DNA from 2 places in the Paenibacillus sp. P2(2022) genome. Region 2 is predicted to be linked to the other one. Evidence: predicted binding sites of a transcription regulator. Region 2 holds the regulator's gene; the other holds the start of a gene.
What was found. Region 2 encodes Rex, which represses fermentation and respiration genes when NADH is low (regulators of the CRP and FNR family bind a similar motif). Its sites were predicted from a motif close to TTGTGAAATATTTCACAA; they were not measured.
Positions count from the first base shown of each region.

Region 1 (4,055 bases), on a different contig from region 2:
GAGCAAATAAATTTAACGAGGAGTCATTGAACCCGTAAGTTTCATACATGATTCTTAGATTTTCCGTATTTAAAACGTTACCTCTAAGATGGGTTGGATGCTCCTGATGATACCCGACCACCTCTTTGATGCAATAAAAAGGGATTTTTAAGCGATGCAGTCTATAGCCAAGATCCCAGTCTTCGAGTCCGTACAGCACAAACCGTTCATTGAAACCTCCAATACGAATTAAGTGGTTGCGTCTGATGGCCACACAACGAGTTACTAGCATCATCCAGGGAGCTACGTCCGTTGAGGCAAATTGTTTCTGCGTATTGGGAGGAACCCTTGTGGGGCTAACGACTTTAGACAGTGCACCCGTTTGATGAAGGACATCATCAGGGGTGATGATTGGAACAATTTCATTCGCTGTTTCAAAGTCAGGATTCCATAAGCCGGATTGTGTAAGTATGCTCCGACAATGTTCTTTTTCTTCCACAGAAAAATCAGGGTGATAGTGGGTAAATGCATCGTCCCACGAGTGCGGAATGCCTGAAAGCACAGATTTGGGATACTTGCGGTGATAACGGCTCACGGTTTTAATGAAATGAGGCAGCACCAAAAAGTCAGCGTCACAGAAAATGATGTATAGCCCTTTTGCTCGGCGCAGTCCCAAATTTCGAACGGCAGATCGACCGCGTTGTTCAGGGTGTGACACATAGATAAGAGGATAGGATGCTTTGAAGCCTTCGACCATTTCTTTCGTTCCGTCTGTAGAACCATCATCAGCTACAATGACTTCGAATAGTTGCTTCGGGTAGGTTTGTGATTCAAATGAAGCGAGTGTGAGCAACAGCTGCTGGGCGCGATTATAGGTTGGAATGATGACGCTGTAGCGGATAGCCAATGTGATCTCCCCCCCACCATTCTAATTAGACAACCTTTGAACGAGATAAATAATAACAATGTATTCAAGGATTTTAGCCTGGTCTAGTCAAACAACCCACAAAGTTCGAAACAGGCTTGGTCCTATGCGGATGTTAATGTGGGAGTGCTGTATTTTTTGCTGATTTGCAGATATGTTTCAGTGGTGTGATGTATATGTCATGGTAGCATTATGCATAAGGATGTAAAGTAGAAGGGACACAAACAAACATGAGATGAAATGGGCTTGTTTATGGTAAACTATATGGAGTTATAGAAGACCTGAAAGAGGAGTACTATATGACACAATTTGTCTATAAGCAAATTATTGACGATCTTAAAATGAAAATTTTCGCTGGAAAGTTTGCAGATATGAGATTGCCAGATGAACGTAGTCTTAGTGAGACTTACCAGGTTAGTCGTAGTTCCATTAAACGTGCTCTGACTAAAATGGAGAGTGTCGGAATTATTTTCAAAAAACAAGGTTCCGGGACATTTATTAATCCCTTATACATAAGAAATGAATCTATCTTTAACTACGAGGGCTCTAATCTAGGAGTTACTGATAATTTTCAAATGCATGGCAAAAAGCCAAAAATCAAAGTATTGAGTTTTGAGGTCATTCCACCGACAGAAGAACTACAGCGCGATTTGTTCTTGGACACTCATGATTTTGTTTATAAAATCGTTCGCTTGCGTCTGTTTGATGATGATCCATTTATGATCGAAACGGGCTATATCCCCATTAAAATTGTCCAGGATTTAAATCAGACCATTATTGAGGGTTCCATTTTTAATTATTTGGAGGACTCACGGAACCTGGCCGTCACCAAATCCTTTTTATCTATTTTTGCAGAACCGTCTGAAGAGAATGATCAAAAGCTACTGCAATTGAAAGAAAATGAACCCGTAGGCATTATGGAGGGTGTTTTCTTTTTGGATAACGGTACCCCATTTGAATTTTCGCATATGCGATTTCACTACAAATATTTGAAATTTAATACCTTTGTATCGGTACACTAATGAAAAGACTGGAGAATTCTCCGGTCTTTTTTTTATAGTTTTGAAAAAGGATTAGAGTCTGCAAACTTTTCATTTATCACAAATTTTATTGGTTTATCCTGCTATATATTTTAATGTAAGAGCTTTTTTACTGTCTTTTTAATTTATATTTCATAGTATGTTCAAAATTTCACAAAATTGGACCGTATCACTTGTGAAAAAGGTTGAATTAATTCAGTGTAGCGTTATGATGTACATGTAGATGAAATTTCCGGAAATAAATTACAAACAAAATTACTAGGGAGTGGACACCATGGCTTTATCACCCGTGTTAGAAGATTACTCGTCTAAAACATATTTGGAAAAACTTGATGCATACTGGCGTGCAACGAACTACATTTCAGTAGGTCAGCTTTATTTAAAAGACAATCCTTTGTTGAGAGAACCTTTGAAAGATTCGGATGTAAAGGTTAAGCCTATTGGACACTGGGGCACGATTCCAGGCCAAAACTTTATTTATGCTCATCTTAATCGTGTTATTAATAAATATGATTTGAACATGCTTTACATTGAAGGTCCTGGTCACGGCGGCCAGGTTATGGTTTCAAATTCATATCTTGATGGAAGCTACACTGAAATCTATCCACAAATCACTCAAGATATCCCAGGCATGAAGAAACTGTTCAAACAATTTTCGTTCCCTGGCGGTATTGCTTCGCATGCTGCTCCTGAAACACCTGGATCTATCCATGAAGGTGGAGAGCTGGGCTATTCCCTTTCTCATGGTGTAGGTGCTATTTTAGATAATCCGAATCTGATTTCGGCTGTTGTTATTGGGGATGGTGAAGCCGAAACGGGACCATTAGCCGCTTCGTGGTTCTCTAACAGATTTATCAATCCAATCACGGATGGCGCAGTGCTTCCAATCTTACACTTAAATGGCTTCAAAATTAGTAACCCAACGATTATGTCTCGCCAATCGAAAGAAGAGTTAACCTCGTTCTTTAAAGGTTTAGGTTGGGAACCTTTTTTTGTTGAAGGTGAAGACCCTGATCACATGCATCCAGAAATGGCGAAAGTATTGGATACTGCCATCGAGAAGATCGAAGCTATCCAGAAGAATGCGCGTGAAAATAATGACCTTACTCGTCCGGCGTGGCCAGTACTTATCTTCCGTTCACCTAAAGGCTGGACGGGTCCAAAGGAATGGGACGGAGTGCCGAATACAAATTCGTTCCGTGCCCATCAGGTTCCAATTCCGGTTGATCAAAAAAATATGCAGCACGCGCCTGCTTTATTAGAATGGCTGAATAGCTATAGACCAGAGGAATTATTTGACGAAAACGGTCGTTTAAAAGCTGAGATTGCTGATATTTTGCCTACAGGCGATAAACGAATGGGAATGAACCCTGTTGCGAATGCAGGTCACCTTATTAAAGACTTGAAATTGCCAGATTTCCGCAACTATGCGCTAGATAACTCCACGCCTGGTAAAGTGATTGCGCAAGATATGTCGGTTTTGGGCAAATACGTTAAAGATGTGGTTGTATTAAATGAAGAGAATCGCAATTTCAGAATCTTCGGACCTGACGAAACGATGTCTAACCGCTTGGCTCCTGTTTTTGAAGTAACCAAACGCCAATGGATGGATCAAATTATTGAACCTAATGATGAATTCTTGTCATCGTATGGTCGTGTCATTGATTCCCAGTTATCCGAGCACCAAGCTGAAGGATTGCTGGAAGGTTACGTGTTAACAGGTCGTCATGGTTTCTTTGCAAGTTACGAAGCCTTCCTGCGTGTGGTTGACTCGATGATCACTCAACACTTCAAATGGCTGCGTAAAGCAACGGATCAAGGATGGCGTGCAGACATCCCATCATTGAATGTTGTAGCTACTTCAACGGTCTTCCAACAGGATCATAACGGGTATACACACCAAGATCCAGGCTTGTTGGGTCATTTGGCTGATAAGAAACCAGAATTTATTCGTGAGTATTTGCCAGCTGACGCCAACTCTCTTTTAGCTGTTTTTGACACTATTTTAAATGACCGTCAAAAGATCAATTTGGTTGTTTCGTCCAAACACCCACGTCCACAATGGTTCTCTGCTGATGAAGCGAAAGAATTGGTAGACAAAGGGTTAAAGA
Region 1 covers NZ_JAKWFI010000007.1:51,288-55,342, forward strand. The annotation lists gene MMB75_RS20070 (glycosyltransferase) at 1-886, opposite strand, end outside; gene MMB75_RS20075 (GntR family transcriptional regulator) at 1,204-1,926, shown strand; gene MMB75_RS20080 (phosphoketolase family protein) at 2,219-4,055, shown strand, end outside.
Region 1: a site for Rex is predicted at 2,084-2,101, ahead of MMB75_RS20080 (phosphoketolase family protein). Genes of this name have one in related genera too.

Region 2 (4,055 bases):
TTAAAGTGGAAGATTGGACTGAACTGGCTGCTCCACGCAGAGAAGATGATCCGAATCCACTGTCAGGCGTTTCCTTTGAGCAGTATATGGATGATGTACGGGACAATTTGCGTTCATCCTTGAGCCAATATGAGGAGCGCGAGGCGCAGATACAAATGATTGAGGGTGTAAATCAAGCCCTGAGTCAAGATAAGCATTTGTTGATTGAGGCGGGTACAGGAACAGGGAAGTCCCTGGGCTATTTGCTTCCGTCACTGTATCACAGTGTAAAATATGGGCAGAGGGTCACCGTAAGCACGCATACCATTAATCTGCAGGAGCAATTGCGAGAGCGTGATATTCCGATGCTGACCAAAGTGATTCCGTTCCCGTTCCGGGCTGCCATCTTTAAGGGACGGGGGCATTATTTGTGTCTGCGTAAGTTTGAACATAAAATAAACAGAAGAGACTTCGCGACACCAAAGGAAGACTTGATTACAGCTGCTCAAATGATTGTCTGGCTGACTCTGACAGAAACCGGTGATGATGAGGAACTAAACCTGAGCAACCGTGGAGGGGATTTTTGGGAAACGGTTGCTAGTGATTCCGAGTCCTGTCTTGGTCGTTCTTGTCCATGGTTCCGCAAATGCTACTATCATCGTGCACGTCATGAAGCTGGAACAGCGGATGTGGTTATAACGAATCACTCCAAGCTGTTCACCGACGTCAAAGCAAGTCATCAGTTGCTGCCTAGCTATGAACACTTGGTGATTGATGAGGCACATCATCTAGAGGAAGTAGCTGGTAAGCACCTGGGCATGCATATGAAATATTTCACACTCGTGCATACGCTGACTCGATTGTTCAAGGACAGCAAGAATGGGCAATTGCCTTCGTTACGTCAGCAGTTGGCAAAGTCGGGGCATGAGAAGTCGACGGAATGGGCCTCGGTCATTGATCAGTTGTACCCACTTGTGTTAGAGGTTAAGGAAACTTGGGACCTACTAAGCGATAAGCTGTTTGGCATGTTACCAGAGCGAACTGATGCCACACCAGGTGAAACGGGGCAATTTTCTTCGCGTCTCAAACCGTCAGCCAAGCCTGCAAAGTGGGATCAGGCGGCGGCATTGGAAAATCAGCTTTATGTAACATTGAGCGAAATTTTGCGCAAGGGCGACAAGCTGATGCTGGATGTCAAGGAAGAACATGACGATTATGCGGCGGATAGTCTCATTACAGATATCACGGGTCTGCTTAAGGATTTGGCGGGGATTAGGGAAAATTTGCGCTTCTTTATACGACTCGATGATGAAACAACCGTATATTGGCTTGAAGCGAGTGGACAATTCCGTAGTAAATCATTGCAATTTTATGCGGTGCCCGTCGATGTGAGCCGCCAGTTGAAAGAAATGTTTTTTGACAAAAAAAGAAGTATTATTCTGACATCTGCTACTTTATCGGTAGATAAATCGTTTCAGTACATGACCGATCAACTCGGCTTGCAGGAGGCCGCAGATCAAGGACGATTAATGACGTCACAGCTCCCATCACCCTTTAATTACAGGGATCAGGTGTTGCTGGTCATTCCGCGAGATTTTCCGAGTGTGAAGGGCAGTGTAGGAGATGCACATTTTGTAGAGATGCTCGTTAGCTCTCTAGGAGCGACTGCCCAGGCGACGCGGGGGAGAATGCTCGTTCTGTTTACTTCCTATCGGATGCTCCGGCAAGTGTATGAGCCGCTCAAAGAGGCGTTAGCGTCCAGCGATATTACCGTGTTAGGACAAGGTGTGGACAGTGGGAGTCGCAGCAAGCTAACCCGCCGTTTTCAGGAAGCGAAAGCTTCTGTATTGCTGGGAACCAGTAGCTTCTGGGAAGGCGTCGATATTCCAGGGAAAGCTTTGACTTGTCTGGCTATCGTTCGCTTGCCGTTTCAACCGCCTAACCACCCGTTACTGGAGGCCAAAAGCGAGTTGCTCCAGCAGCAGAAGAAGAATCCATTTATGAAGCTGTCTGTACCACAAGCAGTTATTCGCTTCAAACAGGGTTTTGGGCGATTGGTACGTACAGCGAGCGACCACGGAGTCGTCATCGTTTACGATACGCGTGTGATCGAATCCTATTATGGAAAGCACTTTTTGTACTCGTTACCGGGACCAAAAATGGAGCATATGCCATCGGAGCAAATGGTGCCCCGCATCGCCGAATGGCTCCAATCCGCCCCGGAGACAGAGGCACAACGGACGGACACTTAAAGTCCGTTACAATTAGGGGGAGCAAGTATGAAATCAGATAAAATTTCAGAGGCTGTCGTACGGAGATTACCCGTATATTTACGTTATCTGAATGCACTGCACAAACGGGAGGTGGCTACGGTCTCTTCTCAAGAGCTGGGACAGAGGTTAGATTTGAATCCGGCCCAAATTCGTAAAGATCTTGCCTATTTTGGCGATTTTGGTCGGAAGGGCATCGGTTACGATGTTTCTTATCTAATTGAGAAAATACGCCATATCCTGAAAATCGACCAGCAAATTAATGTAGTATTGGTCGGAGCAGGTAATCTGGGTCAAGCCCTATCGAACTATAATGCTTATTTAAAAGACAATATGAAGATTGTGGCGGTTTTTGATGCGTTCCCGGATAAGGTTGGGACCAGAATCAATACTTTGGTCGTACAGCCGATGGATGAACTGGAAGCGACTGTGAAAGAAAAAAATATACGAATCGGGATTATTACTGTACCTGATTTTGAGGCACAGCACGTAGCTGATAGGCTGATTGAGAGTGGAATTGGAGCGATTTTGAACTTTGCACCTATCATTCTCAAGGCACCGGCTAACATTCGGATACATGCCACAGACTTTACAACTGATTTGCTTAGCCTCGCTTATTATCTGGAGGACGGAAAGGAAGAAGCACAATATGACAGTGAATAAATGGATGATTAAAAACGGCTCGTTTGCCGTGAATGGACCCGAGGCTGGGGTAATCCATGGTTTTATGATTGTGGAGGATAGCCGTATTACTTACATTGGCGAGACTTTGCCTGCGGGTGAGGAAGAGACAGAAGCAATCGACGGCAAGGGGTTATTGTTTTTACCTGGTCTGATCAATACTCATGGTCATGCGGCGATGTCTCTGCTGCGAGGGTATGGAGATGATTTGGCACTTCAAGTGTGGCTTCAGGAAAAAATGTGGCCTATGGAAGCCAAGTTTACATCTACGGATGTGTACTGGGGAACTTCTTTGTCAGTGCTGGAAATGCTGAAAGGTGGAACCACGACTTTCCTGGATATGTACGATCATATGGATGAGGTGGCTCGTGTAGCTGAAGAGTCGGGCATTCGTGCAAGCTTGATGCGTGGAGCCATTGGACTCTGTTCAGAAGAAGAACAGCGGATCAAGCTAGCTGAGGCCGTGACTTTTGCGCGTAACTGGCATGGAAAAGCAGACGGACGTATCACAACAATGATGTCTCCTCATGCCCCATACACATGCCCGCCTGCGTTTATTGAGAAATTTGTTCAAGCAGCACATGATCTCGATTTACCATTGCATACGCACATGTCCGAGACGATCGCCGAAGTTGAACAAAACGTACGCGACTACGGCTTGCGTCCAGTTGCACACTTAGATAAGCTTGGCTTTTTCTCCCGTCCTTCACTTGTTGCCCACGGCGTTCACTTGAACGACGAAGAAATAGCTTTGTTAGCGGAACGAGGTGTGGCGGTATCGCATAATCCAGGCAGCAACTTGAAGCTGGCAAGTGGTGTAGCTAGAGTGCCTGAATTGCTGCGTGCAGGAGTTACTGTTTCACTCGGAACAGATGGTCCTGCCAGCAATAATAACCTGGATATGTTCGAGGAAATGCGTCTGGCGGCACTCATTCACAAGGGAGTATCTGGCGACCCAACGGCAGTTCCTGCAAATGAAGCACTACGTCTGGCAACAGAGTATGGTGCAAAGTCGATTGGTTTAAAAGAGGTAGGAGCGCTGGCAGCAGGCAATAAGGCTGACTTTATCGCGCTAGATCTGGATCAGGCCCATTTCTTGCCGCGTACAGATCTTATTTCTCATGC
Region 2 covers NZ_JAKWFI010000001.1:1,020,322-1,024,376, forward strand. The annotation lists gene dinG (ATP-dependent DNA helicase DinG) at 1-2,231, shown strand, start outside; gene MMB75_RS04460 (redox-sensing transcriptional repressor Rex) at 2,259-2,912, shown strand; gene MMB75_RS04465 (amidohydrolase) at 2,899-4,055, shown strand, end outside.